4 regions of the Streptomyces sp. NA02950 genome follow, and region 1 is predicted to be linked to each of the others. Evidence: riboswitches for the same ligand, from Rfam matches in the RefSeq annotation. Region 1 holds a riboswitch; each other region holds the start of a gene.

Region 1 (3,930 bases):
GGAAGGCGACCTGATCATCGGCGCGGGCGGGCGCTCCGCGATCGCCACCCTGGTCGAGCGCAGCACCCGTTACACCCTGCTGGTCCATCTGCCGGGCGGGGCCCACGACGCCGAGACCGTCCGCGACGGCCTCGTTGCCACGATCCAGACCCTGCCCGCCCACCTGCGCGGCTCCCTCACCTGGGACCAGGGCAGCGAGATGGCACGCCACAAGCAGTTCAGCATGGCCACCGGCATGCCCGTCTACTTCTGCGACCCCGCCAGCCCCTGGCAACGCGGCTCGAACGAGAACACCAACGGCCTCCTGCGCCAGTACTTCCCGAAAGGCACCGACCTCAGCGTCCACAGTCCCGAAGACCTCGAACACGTCGCCCAGGAACTCAACGGCCGCCCACGCAAGACGCTCGGCTGGGATACCCCAGCCGAGCGTCTACGTGATCTACTCACCACCTGAAACCAAGTGGTGTTGCGACGACCCCTTGAATCCAAGGTCCGGCGGACGGGGCCTTGGCACGGTCCTGGTGCGCGGGGTGTCCCCGTGGGGACACGGCACGGTCGCGGTGGGGTCAGACGCTGACGCCGTGGGAGCGCAGGTACGCCACGGGGTCGATGTCCGAACCGTAGTCGGGGCTGGTGCGCGCCTCGAAGTGCAGATGCGGTCCGGTGACGTTGCCGGTGGCGCCCGACAGGCCGATCTGCTGGCCCGGGGTGACCTTCTGGCCGACCGAGACGTTGAGCGAGGACATGTGGCCGTACTGGGTGTACGTGCCGTCCTTCATCTTGATGACGATGTTGTTGCCGTACGAACCGCCCCAGCCCGCCTCGACGACCTCACCGGCGCCCACGGCGTGCACCGTGGTGCCCGAGGCGGCGTGGAAGTCGATGCCGGTGTGGCTGCCGGAGGACCACAGACCGCTGGACGCCTGGTAGCCGGTGGAGACGTAGGAGCCCGAGATCGGCGCGACGAAGGTGTTGAGGCGCTTGCGCTCGGCCTCGCGCGCGGCGCGCTCCTTGGCGGCGCGCTCCGCCTTGGCCTTCTTCGCGGCCGCCTCGGCCTTCCTGGCGGCCTCCTGACGGGCGATGGTCTCGGCCCGCGCCTTGGCCGCGGCCTCCGCGGCGGCGGTCTCCTGGGACTGCGCCTGGGCCTGGATCTGGTCGGCCAGCCCCTCGTCGATCACGATCGCCTGCTGCAACCCGGTCTGCTCGGGAGCGGGTGCCTCGTCGGAGGCGGCCAGGGCGGGACCGGCGATACCGGCGACGACGCCCGAGGCGATGGTGGTGACTCCCGCGATGTTCGCGCCGGTGCGGACGGACCGTCGGGGACGGCGGTGCTTCCCGGTGGCACGGGTGAACGCCATGCTGTGGCGCACTCCTTTCCTTCCTTCTCGCCTACCGGGTTAGCTGACGGGTTCGGAGCAGGAAGGTCTCCTACGGCCCCCTCGCCCCGGAGGACAAGGCGCCCGATTCACCCCAGGGGACATTGGGTCCCCGGCTCCCCTGGCTCGCGCCGTACGGGGACTCGGCGATGACTGCCCGTGCCGCGGGCGCGGCGTGTAGATGGCGAACAGCCGGACTGACGCTAAACGGGGCGTCTTTCGATCACCAAACAGATCCGGATTTTTGTTGCCCTCCCCACAAACCAAACACCCAACCCTCCTATAAAACGGGCATTCGGAAGGACCCTGACATCGCACTCGATGTCAGGGCCCTTCCGCTGACGGCCCGTCGGACCGCCGGAGGCCCTGCCGGGGTCAGCCCGAGACGACGGTCACCTCACCGATGCCCAGCGCCCGGACCGGCTCCTCGATCGCCGAGGCGTCCCCGACCAGCACCGTGACCAGCCGGTCCGCCGGGAAGGCGCTCACCACGGCGGCGGTGGCCTCCACCGTTCCGGCCTCGGCGAGCCGGGCGTACAACTGCGCCTGGAAGTCGTCCGGAAGGTGCTGCTCGACCTGGTCGGCGAGGGTGCCCGCGACCGCGGCCGCGGTCTCGTACTTCAACGGGGCGACGCCCACGAGGTTCTGCACGGCGACATCGCGCTCGGCGTCCGTCAGCCCCTCGTCCTTCACGGTGCGCAGCACCTTCCAGAGGTCCTCCAGCGCGGGGCCGGTGACCTCGGTGGCCACCGAGCCGCTGATCGCCAGCATCGCGGCACCGGTGGACCCGCCGGACGGCGAGGAGGCCGTGGAGCGCAGCACCTGGCAGAAGGAGCGCACCCCGTAGGTGTAGCCCTTCTCCTCGCGCAGCACGCGGTCGAGCCGGGAGGTGAGGGTGCCGCCCAGGCAGTAGGTGCCCAGCACCTGGGCGGGCCAGACGCGGTCGTGGCGGTCGGCCCCGATCCGGCCGATCAGCAGCTGGGTCTGGACCGCCCCGGGCCGGTCGACGATCACCACCCGACCGGTGTCGTCGGCCACGATCGGCGGGACCTGCCGGGGCGCGGCCGTGCCGCCCGTCCAGGCGCCGAGGGTGTCGGCGAGGGCCTGGTCGAGGTCGACCCCGCCGAGGTCGCCGACCACGACGGCGGTCGCGGTGGAGGGGCGGACATGCGCCTCGTAGAAGGCGCGCACGGCCGCGGCGTCGATGCCCTCGACCGTCTCCTCGGTGCCCTGGCGCGGCCGGGACATCCGCGACTCGGCCGGGAACAGCTCCTTGGACAGTGCCATGGAGGCGCGGCGGGCCGGGTTGGCCAGCTCGTGCGGGATCTCGTCCAGCCGGTTCCGCACCAGCCGCTCGACCTCGCTGTCGGGGAAGGCGGGGGCGCGCAGCGCGTCGGCGAGCAGCCCCAGCGCCTTGGGCAACCGGGAGACCGGGACCTCCAGGGAGACCCGCACACCCGGGTGGTCGGCGTGGGCGTCCAGGGTGGCACCGCAGCGCTCGAGCTCGGCGGCGAACTCCTCGGCGTCGTGCTTGTCGGTGCCCTCGGACAGGGCGCGCGCCATGATGGTGGCCACCCCGTCGAGCCCGGCGGGCTCGGCGTCCAGCGGGGCGTCCAGATTGACCTCGACGGCCACGACCTGCTGGCCGGGGCGGTGGCAGCGCAGCACCGTGAGCCCGTTGGACAGCTCACCGCGCTCGGGGGCCGGGAAGGCCCACGGCCTGGGGGCCCCGCCGACGGGCTGCGGGTGGAAGGTCATGGTCGCGGTGACGGCGTCGCTCACTGGGCCGCCTCCCCTTCTGCGTCGGTGTCGTCGGCGGCGTCATCAGCGGCGTCATCAGCGGTGTCCGCGCCCTGGACGGGCTCGTAGACCAGCACGGCGCGGTTGTCCGGGCGCAGCCGCGCGGCGGCCACCGCCCGCACCTCCTCGGGCGTGATGTCGAGCACCCGCTCCACGGCGGTCAGCGCCAGCTGCGGATCGCCGAACAGCACGGCGAAACGGCACAGCTCGTCCGCCCGGCCGCCGACGGTGGCCAGCCGGTCCAGCCACTCGCGCTCGATCTGCGCCTGGGCACGCTCCATCTCCTGCGGGGTCGGCCCCTCCTCGGCGAAGCGGGCCAGCTCCTCGTCGACCGCGGTCTCGATGGCGGGCACCTCGACCCCGCCGGAGGTCTTCACGTCCAGCCAGCCGAGCGAGGGCGCGCCCGACAGCCGCAGCAGCCCGAATCCGGCCGCGACGGCCGTGCGGTCGCGGCGCACCAGGCGGTTGTGGAGCCGGGAGGACTCGCCGCCCCCGAGCACGGTCAGCGCCAGGTCGGCCGCGTCGGCCTCGCGGGTGCCGTCGTGCGGCAGCCGGTAGGCGGCCATCAGGGCGCGGGCGGGGACCTCCTCCTCCACGACCTCGCGCAGCTGCTCGCCGATCACCTCCGGGAGCGTGCCGTCGCGGGGCGGCCGCTTGCCGTCGTGGGAGGGGATGGAGCCGAAGTACTTCTCGACCCAGGCGAGGGTCTGCTCGGGGTCGATGTCGCCGACGACCGACAGCACCGCGTTGTTCG
Region 2 (3,930 bases), 1.8 Mb from region 1:
GAACCGGCGGCCCTGGCGTCAAGGGGGGAGAGAGCGCCAGGACCGCCGGAGTATCGGGGATACCCAGAGGATCAGGGGAGGGGTATCAGGGGTTCTGGCCGTGCTCGCGCAGCCAGGGCATCGGGTCGATCGGGGAGCCGCCGCCGGGGCGCACCTCGAGGTGGAGGTGCGGACCGGTCACATTGCCGGTGGCGCCGACGCGGCCGATCACATCGCCCGTGGTCACCTTGCCCGAGGTGACGACCATGGACGACAGGTGGCAGAACCAGAGTTCGGTGCCGTCATCGAGCTTCAGCACGATGCGGTACCCGTACGAACCGGCCCAGCCCGCCTGGGTGATGGTGCCTCCGTGCACCGCCTTGACGGGGGTGCCGGTCGGGGCGGCGAAGTCCTGGCCGGTGTGGTCGGCGGACCACATGTCACCGGCCTGACCGAAGCCCGCGGTCAGGGTGTAGGACGCGACGGGGAGGGTGTAAGAGGCGGCCAGCTTGGCGCGGCGCTCGGCCTCGGCCTTGCGTTCGGCGGCCTCCTTGGCCTTCCGCTCGGCTTCCTTCTTCGCGGCGGTGGCCGCGGCCCTCCGCTCGGCCGCATCGTCGGCTGCCTTGTCCGCGGCCTTCTGGGCGGCGGCCTTGGCGGCGGCGGTCCGCTCGTCCTCGTCCGCGGAGTTCTGCTGGTTCTCGGCCTGCTTGAGGATGCGGGCGCGCAGCGCCTCACCGGCGTCGGTGGTGCCGCTCGCCTCGTCCTGGGAGGTCAGCCCGACCTGGGAGAGGGGGGCCGCGTTCGTGGTCGCGGAACCGCCGTCGTCGTCGGCGACCAGCGAGCCGATGCCCGGGATGTCCTTGGCGTCCGGCAGCCGGTCCGCGACCTGGTCGGCGACATGGGCGAGGTCGGGCATGGATATGGGGGCCGCCGGACGGTCCTTGGCACTCGCCATCCCGCCCGCCCCGACGGCCGCGATGACACCGACGCCGAGGACGGCGCCACTGCGCGCCATCGTCCCGCCCCGCTGCTTCACCACGCGGTGCCGGCCGCGCACGGAGGCGACGGATTCCTCGGTGGGGTTCCATTCCTCCCAGGGCTCGGGGTCGAGTCCCGGGCCCGCCGGGCCGTCGGCGGCGTCCGCCGCGAACTCCCCACGGTCACCGTCGGCGGCGAAGTCCCCTTCGGTGGCGGATCCGCCACCGGACCTCATGCCTCCACTGGCATCGAAACCGGGCCCGTAGGCGGTTGCGGTGCCGAGACCGCCGCCCGATGCGCGGTATGGAGCCTCGTCCAGGACAGACCTGTTGGACGCCACGGGGGCGCACTCCTTTCCTTCCCTCTCGCCTACCGGGTTAGCTGACGGGTTCGGAGCAGGAAGGTCTCCTACGGGTCAGGTTCGACCCGATTCACCCCAAGGTGGTGGTTCCCCGGTTCCCTCGGTGCTGTTGTGGTGCGGTGATGCTGCTGCCGCTGTGCGTTATGGGATTCGGCGACGGCGCACGGTGCCGCCCTGGCGACGGCTGTGACGACCGCGCTGCGTTATCGAACGTTAATAGAGAGCGCTATGTGATTCCAAGCTGTTCCGAGGAATCGGCGCAGCTTTGCCATGAACTTAGCGACCAAGTCTGGACAGATAGGGGCGAGTCGGCCCCCTGGGAAAGGGTTGGCAAAACCCAAGAAGCGCTGATCGTGCATCAATTGTTATGCACAGAGGGAACCTACGACTACGGACCGTGGCCGGGCCCCTTCACCAGTCCCTCACCTTTGCCGCTTCCGCCGGCGTACCGCCCGTTCCCCCGGACCGATCCCGTGGAGCGGCGGCGCAGCGCGAGCAGCGCCATGTCGTCCGTCGTCCCGCCGCCCGTATGCCGCTCGACATCGGCCACCAGCGCGTCCAGCAGTTCCCCCGGGCCGCCGAAACGGTGACCGCGCAGCCGGTCCTCCGGGTCGTAGAACACGCCCTCCCGGTCGCGCGCCTCCGTCACCCCGTCCGTGAAGAGCAGCAGGGTCGCGCCCTCGGCGAACCTCAGCTCCGTCACCCGGTCCGGCCAGCCGCCCAGCTCCCCCATCCCCAGCGGCAGCGCCGATGCCTCCGGCTCCACCCGGCGCACCGCGCAGCCGTCCCCGTCGATCCGGCTGCCCCCGGCACCTCCCCCTCCCCCTTCGCCGTCCTCCAGCAGCAGGGGCGGCGGATGGCCGCGGTTGATCACCCGGAGGGTCGAATCGCCGCGCGGGATCTCGGCCAGTACGGCCGTGGTGAACCCCTCGAACCCCTCGAGGTCGGCCCGCCGCGCGCCCTCGCGCTGCAACGCCCGCTCCAGCCGCCCCGCCAGCCCCTCCAGCGTCGTCTCCTGCTCCGCCGCCTCCCGGAAGGAGCCGATGAGGATCGCGACCGTCTCCACCGCCTGGAGCCCCTTGCCGCGTACGTCGCCGACGACCAGGCGGACCCCGTGCGGGGTGTCCTGCACCGCGTACAGGTCACCGCCGATCGCGGCGTACTTCTCCGCGGCCACATAGCGCGCCGCGACGTCCAGCCCGGCCAGCCGGGCGGGCGGTACGGGCAGGACGGCGCGCTGGGCCGCCTCCGCCACACCGCGCGCCGAGGCCAGCCGCCGGTCGCTGCGGCGTACGAGGCGGTTGATGACGAGCGCGAGCGAGGTGACGGTCGCGACCGTGATGATCTCGGACAGGGCCTGGCTGGGATCCTTCGCCCCGTGCCCCTCGGCCAGCGCGACCGCGGCGGCGATGGCGAAGACCGCCGTGGTGACGGTCTCCCACAGCCGGAGGAGCGGAGCGGCGACGAGCGGGGCGGCGGCGAGGAAGGGGCCCGCCGTGTAGTTGGCCGGGGAGCCGAGGTCGAAGACGACGCCGCCGACGATCAGAAGCCCGGGGATCCAGTGCGCCAGCCGCCGGCCTGACGTCCCCTTGGACGACTCACCGGCCGACCCGGTGGCCCCGGCGGGCCCGTTCGGGACGCGGGTGTCGACGAGCATATGGAGGCGGGTCCGGGGGCGCGCACGGGACCGGGACAGGCGCGCCCAGGTCCTACCCCGCTCCGTACGGGCGCTCGTACGAGCCCCGTTCCCTCGCACCCGCACCGGTCTCTCCCGCTTTCGCTGGTCCGCAGCCGGAGCGCTCGGTCCTCGCGGCCGCCGCCCGTCACTACTCCAGGCTTCCGGCTGACGGGCCGCCAGGCGAATCGGTGTCGTCCATGTGGGTGGGCGGGTGGGTGGTCGGGGCAGAGGCGGGCTACGGAGGTCTGAGCGGGTCCGTACGGGCTCCGGGCGAGGCGCGGCATCGGGGGCGAGGCAGGCCCGCCCGGGGGCGCGCAGAAGGGCGCGGAGCGGATCAGAGATCGACGCCGAGCGCCCGGGCACGGCGGTCCGCCGCCAGCTCCGCCGACACCTCGTCGAGATAGACCTCGCACACCAGCCGGCCGTCGTGGGTCAGATTGTGCTCCAGCTCCCACAGCACGACCTCGTCTCCTCCGGCCAGCAGGAAGGCGTGCTCGTAGAAGCGGCACCAGGTGGTGTCGGGACCGCCGGAGCGGCGGCGCGGCTTGGGGGCCAGGGCGATGTCATGGGCGAACGCGGTCTCCAGCAGCCGCTCGGTCTCCTCGCCCGGCCGATCGGGGTTCTCGGCGCGGCGCAGCACCCGGCGTGCGTGGTCGGCCGAGTTGTCGGCCACGTAGGCGCGGGGGGACTCCACGGGCTCGGCGGCCTGGTGCAGCAGCTGCTCGGGCAGCCAGAGCGGTAAGCCGTCGAGCTCTTCCCAGCGGGCACCGCCGATGCGCTCGTGCACCCGCCGTTCGGCCAGCGCGAGGGCGTTCTCGTCGGCGTAGAGCTCGTGGTGGGGGCCGTCGTCCGGGCCGGTGCTGTGCTCCAGCTCCCACAGCAGCAGGCTGCTGCCGTCGGGGAGCAGGAAGACATGGCGGTAGGTGCGGTAGCC
Region 3 (3,930 bases), 3.1 Mb from region 1:
CGATCTGGTTGACCTTGACCAGCAGCGCGTTGGCGGTGTCGTTCTCGATGCCGCGGGCGAGACGCTCGGGGTTGGTGACGAACAGGTCGTCGCCGACCAGCTGGACCTTGTCACCGAGCTGGTCGGTGATGGTCTTCCAGCCGTCCCAGTCCTCCTCGTTCAGCGGGTCCTCGATGGAGACCAGCGGGTACGCGGCGACCAGGTCGGCGTAGTAGGAGGTCATCTCGGCCGCGGTGCGGGCCTTGCCCTCGAACTCGTAGGACCCGTCCTTGTAGAACTCGGACGCGGCCACGTCCAGGGCGAGCGCGATGTCCTGGCCCGGCTGGTAGCCGGCCTTCTTGATGGCCTCGACGATCAGGTCCAGGGCCTCGCGGTTGGAGTCGAGGTTCGGCGCGAAGCCGCCCTCGTCGCCGAGCCCGGTGGACAGGCCCCGCTCCTTCAGCACGGACTTCAGGGTGTGGTAGACCTCGGTGCCCCAGCGCAGGGCCTCGGAGAAGGACTCCGCGCCCACCGGAGCGATCATGAACTCCTGGATGTCCACGTTGGAGTCGGCGTGCGAGCCGCCGTTGAGGATGTTCATCATCGGGACCGGCAGCAGATGGGCGTTGGGGCCGCCCAGGTACCGGAAGAGGGGGAGGTCGGACGCCTCGGAGGCGGCGTGCGCGACGGCGAGGGAGACGCCGAGGATGGCGTTGGCGCCGAGCGAGGACTTGTCCGGGGTGGCGTCCAGGTCGAACATCGCCTGGTCGATCAGCCGCTGCTCGGTGGCGTCGTAGCCGACCAGCTCGGGGCCGATCTGCTCGATCACGGCGAGGACGGCCTTCTCCACGCCCTTGCCGTTGTAGCGGTTCTTGTCGCCGTCACGGAGCTCGAGGGCCTCGAAGGCGCCGGTGGAGGCGCCGGACGGAACGGCGGCACGGCCGGTGCTGCCGTCGTCGAGGCCGACCTCGACCTCGACCGTGGGGTTGCCTCGCGAGTCGAGGATCTCGCGAGCTACGACGACGTCGATGGACGGCACGAGGTTCTCCTTCGTATGTGTCTGCGGTAGCAGCACGAGCCTAACCGGACCGGAGGGCTGCACCCGCCGTTCGCCCGCCCCGCGAGACAGTACGTGGCATAAAAAGCCAGATTTGGGTGCCCATATCTACATTTTCCGCGAACCAACGGGCCCCGGCCGGGACACGCCGCGGGGGCGGCGCGCCCGGCCGGGGCTCGCGGTCGGGAGGTGACCCGGATCCGGCCGGTTCAGCCGGACCGCGCTCAGCTCAGGTGGAGCTGCTGGCCCGGGTAGATCAGGTCGGCCTGCTCGACGATGTCCTTGTTCAGCTCGAAGAGCTTCTTCCAGCCGCCCTCGACCTTCTCGGCCTTGGCGATCCCGCCCAGCGTGTCACCGGCCTTGACCTTGTACTCGCCGTCGCCCTTCTTCACCGGGCCACGGGCCTCGTGGCGCGCGGCGCGGTCGGGCTCGGAGCGGGTCTCGGCCTTCGGCTGCGCGGGCTTGGCCGCGGGCGCCGGGGCCTGGGACTCCTGCTGGCCGGAGTCGGACGGGGTGGAGCTGGAGGGGGTGCCACCGGTGGTCAGGCCCGTGCCGCAGACCGGCCAGGCACCCTTGCCCTGGCTGGCGAGAACCTTCTCGGCGACCTGTATCTGCTGGCCCTTGCTGGCCTTGTCGGCCGTGGGGGCGAACGAGGTGCCGCCGTAGGCGGCCCAGGTGGAGCTCGAGAACTGCAGTCCGCCGTAGTAGCCGTTACCGGTGTTGATGGACCAGTTGCCGCCGGACTCGCACTGCGCGACCTTGTCCCACTGGGCGGTGGTGGCGGCGGAGGCGGAGGTGGCCCCGATGAGCGGGGCGGCCACGGCGGCGCCCGCGAGACCGGCGAACGCGGCGATACGGGTGGCCTTGGACGGGCGGCGGTGCTTGCCGTTGGACTTGAGCATCGTTGGTTCGTTTCCTCACCGACGCCTACGAGGTGAGCTGTCGGGTTCGGACGTGAGTTGCCCGGCCGGTCATGAACGATCGGCGATCGATCACACCCGGCTTCACCCCAAGCCGACGAGCCCGCATCCACAGGCCATTCGGCACCTACCTTGGGTCCCCCGCTCCTGCCTTCGGCGCTGACGCGTCGGTTCCCCCCGACCGCCGGCAGGATTCGGCGTGCGATCGACGGTGCCCGCGGTGGCGAGCGGGAAGACCGTAAACACACCCCCCGAGAAGGTTCAAACGCCCCATTCGCAGCGAGAGGTGCTGTATTTGATCTCACCCGGCCCACATCTACGCAGGTAGGGCCGGGTGAGGAGAGATCGGGCAGGGGGTGCGCACCGGAAAATGTGACGAGATGTATGTCTCACCGGAGCCAGATCGGGCAATTCACCCCGGACTACCGTCCCTTGGCGCCGAGGTCCAGACGCTGACCAGGGAGGATCAAATCCGGATTGTCCCCGATGAGGCTTTCGTTGCTTTCGTAGAGGCCGTGCCAGCCGCTCGTGAGGTCCTGGCTGTCGGCGATGCCTGAAAGGCTGTCACCGGGCTGCACCGTGTAGCCGTCCTCCGAGGGCTTCTCGGCGCGGTCCGCGCCGTCCCGCGAGGCATGCCGTCCGGAGGGCCGCCGGGGCTCCTCGTCGCCCTTCGCCTCGGCCGGGTGCTCGGCACCGCGGTGCCGTCCGGTGGGCGCGTCGGCGCTCTCGTCCGGGGCGTCCGGGGACGCCGGGGCGTCGTCGGACTTCGTGGTCGAGGGGGAGGGCGACGGGGAGTCCTCGCCCTCTCCGCCGGGGGAGGCGGACGGGGAAGGCGTTCCGCTCTCCTCGTCGTCGCCGGGCGTCCGGCGCTCGTTTGACGCGTCCGACGAGCCGGAGGAGTCCGATGCGCCGTCGCGCTCCTCGGCCGAGGAGCCGTCGTGCTCACGATCCTCCCCGTCGTCCCCGCGCTGACCCGTGGGCGGCGCCAGGGTGAAACCGGGGTCCACCTCGGGGGCGTCACCGCCGTCGGTGAGTCCCGCGTTCACCGCGCAGCTGGGCCAGGCGTCCGGGCCACGGTCGTCAAGGATCGACTGGGCCACGGATATCTGCTGGGAGCGGCTGGCCAGATCGGGACGCGGCGCGTAGGCGGTGCCCCCGTACTCCTTCCACATGCCCAGGGTGAGCTGGAGGCCGCCGTAGAAGCCGTTGCCCTCGTTGGCGCTCCACATCCCACCGCTCTCGCACTCGGCGACCTTGTCCCAGTGGGCGGTGGAGGCGGCCTGGGCGCCGCTGGCGCCGAAGAGCGGGATGGCGAGCCCGGCACCTGTGATGCCCGCCGCGACGACGATGGCCGGAGCCTGACGGGGGCGGCGGTGTCGACCGTTCCCGGAACGCATGTGGTGGCCTCTCGTGTGGGCGTCGAGTTGTCGGTTGAACATAGCGACGGCACTCGATCATCACAAGCCGGTGTATCCCAGGTCACGCCCCGGTCACATCGCTGAACATTCGTCACCTATGTCGCCCGCCACGGGGCTTCGGCGATTCAGCGGCCGGGGGAATTCCAGGTCACGGGGAGGGTGCGCAGCCCGCGCATGATCAGCCCGCCGCGCCAGCGCAGATCGTCCGAATCCACCGCAAGCCGGAGATCGGGCAGCCGCCGCAGCAGGGTACCGATGGCGGTCTGCGCCTCCAGCCGGGCGAGCGGGGCGCCCAGACAGTAGTGGATGCCGTGTCCGTAGCCCAGGTGCTGGTTGTCGGTACGGCGGAGGTCGAGCACATCGGGGTCGGGGAACCGCTCGGGGTCGCGATCGGCGGCGGCGAGCACCACCAGCACCGGTTCGCCCTCGGCGATCCGCTGCCCGCCGATGGTCAGCGGCTCGGTGGCGAACCGCCAGGTGGCGATCTCCACCGGGCCGTCGTAGCGCAGCAGTTCCTCGATACCCGCGGCGAGGAACCGCTCGTCCCCTTCTTCCA
Region 4 (3,930 bases), 1.4 Mb from region 1:
CGTCCGCCAGTGCTTCCACTCGTCGTCGTCGAGCCTTTCCGGCGGGGTGGTGCGGAGGAAATCGCGATAGGGGTCGACATCGTCGAGGAAGGGCGCGCAGATGAGCCCCTGGTGTTCGCCGCGCAATCGCCGGAGGCCGTACCAGCCCGGCGCATTCCCGGTGAGGTCGAATGGCAGCGGGACCGTATGCCGTCCGGCGGTCACCGTGGTCTTCCCTTCCGGGGTGCGGACGACCTCGGCGGTTTCCGCCGTCCGGTCCGGAAGGCGGGCGAAACCGAGGGCGGGGAGCATCACCCCGCCCTCGCGCACCGCTACCGTGATACGGAAGTCGATTCCCGCGAGAAGTGCGGCCGAAGCGGCCATGGCATACAGATAGCCGGTCTCGGCCCATAGTGGCGTTTTCACCGATTCCCGGCCGCGCAGCCTGCGCAGACAGCGGTTGAGCCAGGCGCCCGCCTGCGGGTGCAGCAGAATGCGCTCCACGGCGGCCGGGGCCGTGCGCTCCGCCCGGATCAGCAGCCGCCACGGCTCCCGGACATCCGGGAGCGGGCCCGGTAACGCGGGGTGTCCGGAGGCGATGCCGACCAGGGCGCGCAGCAGGAGCATGGTCCGGCTGCGCTGCCCTGATCGCAGCTCGGCCACCGACGACGCACCGCCCGAACCCCGGCCCAACTCGGTGAAGCACTGCTCCGAAAGGCGATGGAAGGAACATTCAGCCGTCATGGCCACCTTGTTCCGAGAAGCGAGGGATGCGGCACTATTCTGGAGTTCCCTCGCTTACGCAATTCTGTCCGGAAGAGGCGGCGTTCACCAGCGTCGGCGGAAATTGCACGGCGTCGAGCAGCCGCTGGGCCACCGAAGAAAGCCCGTCGTCCCGGTCGAGGTCTTCGAGGGTCGCTCCCGAAAGGTCCAGCAGCTCCGTCTCGACCCCGGTCGAGGCTCGCTCCATGACACCGTCCCCCTCCGGACGCTCTACACCGGCTCGCGTGAGGCACCCCTCATGGTGACCTACCCATTTTGATTGCGAAAGGGTGAACACAGCCAGTCGGCGCCTGGCTTGTCAAGATTTTCGGACACATCTACGCGAGGTGACATCGGGCCGCTATGCCGCTGTCAGATGTCAGCCGCCCACTCCGGAACGGACCGCCTCGACATCGAAGACCCCTCCGCAGACGCGGAAGGAGTGTGCGGCGACCTTCATGGCCCGGAAGGAGTCCGGCGGATAGGCCCGGATGCTCGCGGCGGACTTCCAGCACGGGGTGTCGGTCACGCCCTCGTTGAGGGTGTGCAGGACCGCGGAGGCACTGCCGCGCGGGGGCAGCGAGACGGTGGAGTGCGAGGGGCCCCGCCGCGTGGCGGGGTCGCCTATCAGGGCGCCGTCGGCGTCGAGCAGGGACACCCCCGGGAATCCGGTGAGGGTGCAGGCCGTGGTCGAGGTGTTGGTGAAGGCCAGCGGCAGATACACATTGCCCGCGCCCACGTCCTTGCGGCCGACCGACAGCTTCAGCTGCTCCGTGGAGCAGACGCGGCGTACGGCCGGGGCGGCGGAAGCGGCGGCCGAGGCGGAATCCGCCGCGGACCGCGGACCGGACGGGGCGGAGTGGTCACGCGGGGCGGCGGCATCCCTGGCCGCGCCCACCGCGTTCGAGGATCGGGCGGCGCCGGAGGAATCGGAACGCGTCCACGCCCCGTCCCCGGCGTCGGTGCCGCATCCGGTGGCCGTGGCCAGCGCGCCGATGAGCAGCGCGGATAGGACCAGCGGCCGGGAGCGGGCTGCTGCTGTGCGCCGTAACGCCGTGCCGTGCCGTTGCACCATGAGCGACCTCCCCAGGTCAGCCATCGGCCGGGGCACCGGCCGCGAGGGCGGGTGCCCCGATGCTTCCTGTCCATCCCCCTTGGCTCCCCTTCCCCGCTTTGACGCCCTTATGTCACCTGGAGCAATCAACCGCATTCCGGCAGCAATTCCAGATATGGAGCACTTCACCGTAATCGGTCGAATCGGAAGGTGGTGATGCAGGTCACAAAGAAATCCACCAACTGATCGATTTCCAGGCCGAGATCATCGATCGGCAGTGGATTCCTTTGTGGCGTAACGTTTCTGACGGTCATTCGGCAAGAATCCCTCTCGCTCTCCGGAGGAGAGCCGGAGCACAGAGTGACACCAGGCGGTGAGCCCGGAAGCCAGGGCCTTGATCAAGACCCCGATACCTTGTCGTGACCAAAACGATGTGTTTACTGTGCGGCTCTCGTCGCATTCCATGCGCGGGCCTCCTTCGCCGGAGCGCCGAGTCCTGCCGTCGGCTGAGGGGTGACAACGACGACCTGTCACGGCAGGAGCGGGGGAACCAGGTAGGCGCCGTACCGTGCGATCCGCGCGGTACGGCTTGGGGTGAAGACGCACCACGGAGCCAAGGCGCCGTGTGCCGTGCGGCCGGGCAACTCCAGCCCGAACCCGACAGCTCACCTCGCAGGCGTAGGAGAGGAAGAGCTCAATGGCTGCACGCGGACGTCACCGCCGGCCTAAGCCTCGCCGCGTCTCCCGCGCCCATCTCGCGTTCACCGCGGGCGGCGCCGGGGTGGCCCTGCCGCTCATCGGTGTCGGCCAGGCGAACGCCGCCTCCGTCGACACCTGGGACAAGGTCGCGGAGTGCGAATCCGGCAACAACTGGAGCATCAACACCGGCAACGGCTACTACGGTGGCCTCCAGTTCTCTCAGAGCACCTGGCAGGCGTACGGCGGCGGCTCCTACGCCGCACGGGCCGACCTGGCCACCAAGGGCGAGCAGATCACGGTGGCCGAGAAGGTACTCGCGAGCCAGGGCCCCACCGCCTGGCCCGTCTGCTCGGTGAAGGCCGGTCTGACGCGCGGCGGCCCGGCCCCGGACGTCTCGACCGGCTCCGGTGCGCGGACCCCGGAGGCGGCGCCGAAGTCCACCCCCAAGGCGGCCCCGAAGGCCGCTCCCAAGGCCACCACCAAGGCCGTTCCGCAGTCGGCCTCGTACACCGTGGCCGGGGGTGACACCCTCTCCCGGATCGCCGGTGCCGAGCACGTCGACGGCGGATGGGAGGCGCTCTACGACGCCAACCGCCGGACCATCGGCGACGACCCGAACCTGATCATGCCCGGTCAGCGGCTCACCCTCGACACCCACGCCGGGGGCGGACGGGAGCGGGCCCCACAGGCCAAGCCCAAGGCCACACCGAAGCCGAAGGTCAGCACCGCACAGGGAGGGCAGGACTCCGCAGCCTCCTCCTTCACCACACCGGTCGCCAGCACCAAGGTGGGCACCGCCTACGGGGTGCCCGGCAGCAACTGGTCCAGCGGCCACCACACCGGCACCGACTTCCCCGTGCCGGTGGGCACCCGGGTGCGGGCGGTGGGCCCGGCCGAGGTGGTCGCGGCGGGCTGGGGCGGGGCGTACGGCTACCAGGTCGTCCTGCGCCACTCCGACGGCATGTACAGCCAGTACGCGCACATGTCGTCGCTCTCCGTCCACGTCGGCCAGTCGGTCAAGGGGGGCCAGCAGATAGGCAACTCCGGTTCGACCGGCAACAGCACGGGACCGCATGTGCACTTCGAGGTGCGCACCGGGCCCGACTACGGTTCTGACGTGAATCCGCTGAGCTATCTGCGCTCGAAGGGCGTGTCCATCTGAGCGCCACCCGAGCGGCCTGAGATCGCACCGGGCTGCCCGGACGAACACCGTCCGGGCAGCCCGGTGCGTCCGCCGCGGCACCCTCATGCCACGGCAGACGCCGCTCTTCGCGACCTCGCTACATCGTCAGATGTGCCTTGGAGTGAGTGACTTCCTCGATGTCGCCGCCCGCCTTGCCGATCAGCCGGTGGGCGAGATTGCTCAGTGCCCTCGCCGCCGCGATCTCCTCGCCGACCCTCGGCTGTGCCGGGTCGTCGGGGTTGCGGTTGGCACG

What was found. A riboswitch is a leader RNA that binds a small molecule or an ion and turns the genes downstream of it on or off. The one in region 1 is predicted to bind cyclic di-AMP.
Region 2: it holds a riboswitch for cyclic di-AMP, as region 1 does, so the genes downstream of both, HUT19_RS18585 (M23 family metallopeptidase) here and HUT19_RS10660 (M23 family metallopeptidase) in region 1, are expected to answer to the same signal.
Region 3: it holds a riboswitch for cyclic di-AMP, as region 1 does, so the genes downstream of both, HUT19_RS24615 (transglycosylase family protein) here and HUT19_RS10660 (M23 family metallopeptidase) in region 1, are expected to answer to the same signal.
Region 4: it holds a riboswitch for cyclic di-AMP, as region 1 does, so the genes downstream of both, HUT19_RS04505 (transglycosylase family protein) here and HUT19_RS10660 (M23 family metallopeptidase) in region 1, are expected to answer to the same signal.

The regions. Positions count from the first base shown of each region.
Region 1 is NZ_CP054916.1:2,545,138-2,549,067, forward strand. It holds gene HUT19_RS10655 (IS30 family transposase) at 1-454, shown strand, start outside; gene HUT19_RS10660 (M23 family metallopeptidase) at 567-1,358, opposite strand; cyclic di-AMP (ydaO/yuaA leader) riboswitch at 1,373-1,535, opposite strand; gene HUT19_RS10665 (pitrilysin family protein) at 1,752-3,134, opposite strand; gene HUT19_RS10670 (pitrilysin family protein) at 3,155-3,930, opposite strand, start outside.
Region 2 is NZ_CP054916.1:4,305,743-4,309,672, forward strand. It holds gene HUT19_RS18585 (M23 family metallopeptidase) at 86-1,297, opposite strand; cyclic di-AMP (ydaO/yuaA leader) riboswitch at 1,309-1,484, opposite strand; gene HUT19_RS18590 (PP2C family protein-serine/threonine phosphatase) at 1,707-2,975, opposite strand; gene HUT19_RS18595 (DUF6227 family protein) at 3,331-3,930, opposite strand, start outside.
Region 3 is NZ_CP054916.1:5,612,068-5,615,997, reverse strand. It holds gene eno (phosphopyruvate hydratase) at 1-1,018, opposite strand, end outside; gene HUT19_RS24615 (transglycosylase family protein) at 1,261-1,938, opposite strand; cyclic di-AMP (ydaO/yuaA leader) riboswitch at 1,946-2,125, opposite strand; gene HUT19_RS44045 (transglycosylase family protein) at 2,379-3,353, opposite strand; gene HUT19_RS24605 (cytochrome P450) at 3,500-3,930, opposite strand, start outside.
Region 4 is NZ_CP054916.1:1,126,193-1,130,122, forward strand. It holds gene HUT19_RS04490 (HEXXH motif domain-containing protein) at 1-723, opposite strand, end outside; gene HUT19_RS04495 (hypothetical protein) at 758-949, opposite strand; gene HUT19_RS04500 (DUF4232 domain-containing protein) at 1,121-1,816, opposite strand; cyclic di-AMP (ydaO/yuaA leader) riboswitch at 2,309-2,487, shown strand; gene HUT19_RS04505 (transglycosylase family protein) at 2,493-3,656, shown strand; gene HUT19_RS04510 (DUF1876 domain-containing protein) at 3,775-3,930, opposite strand, start outside.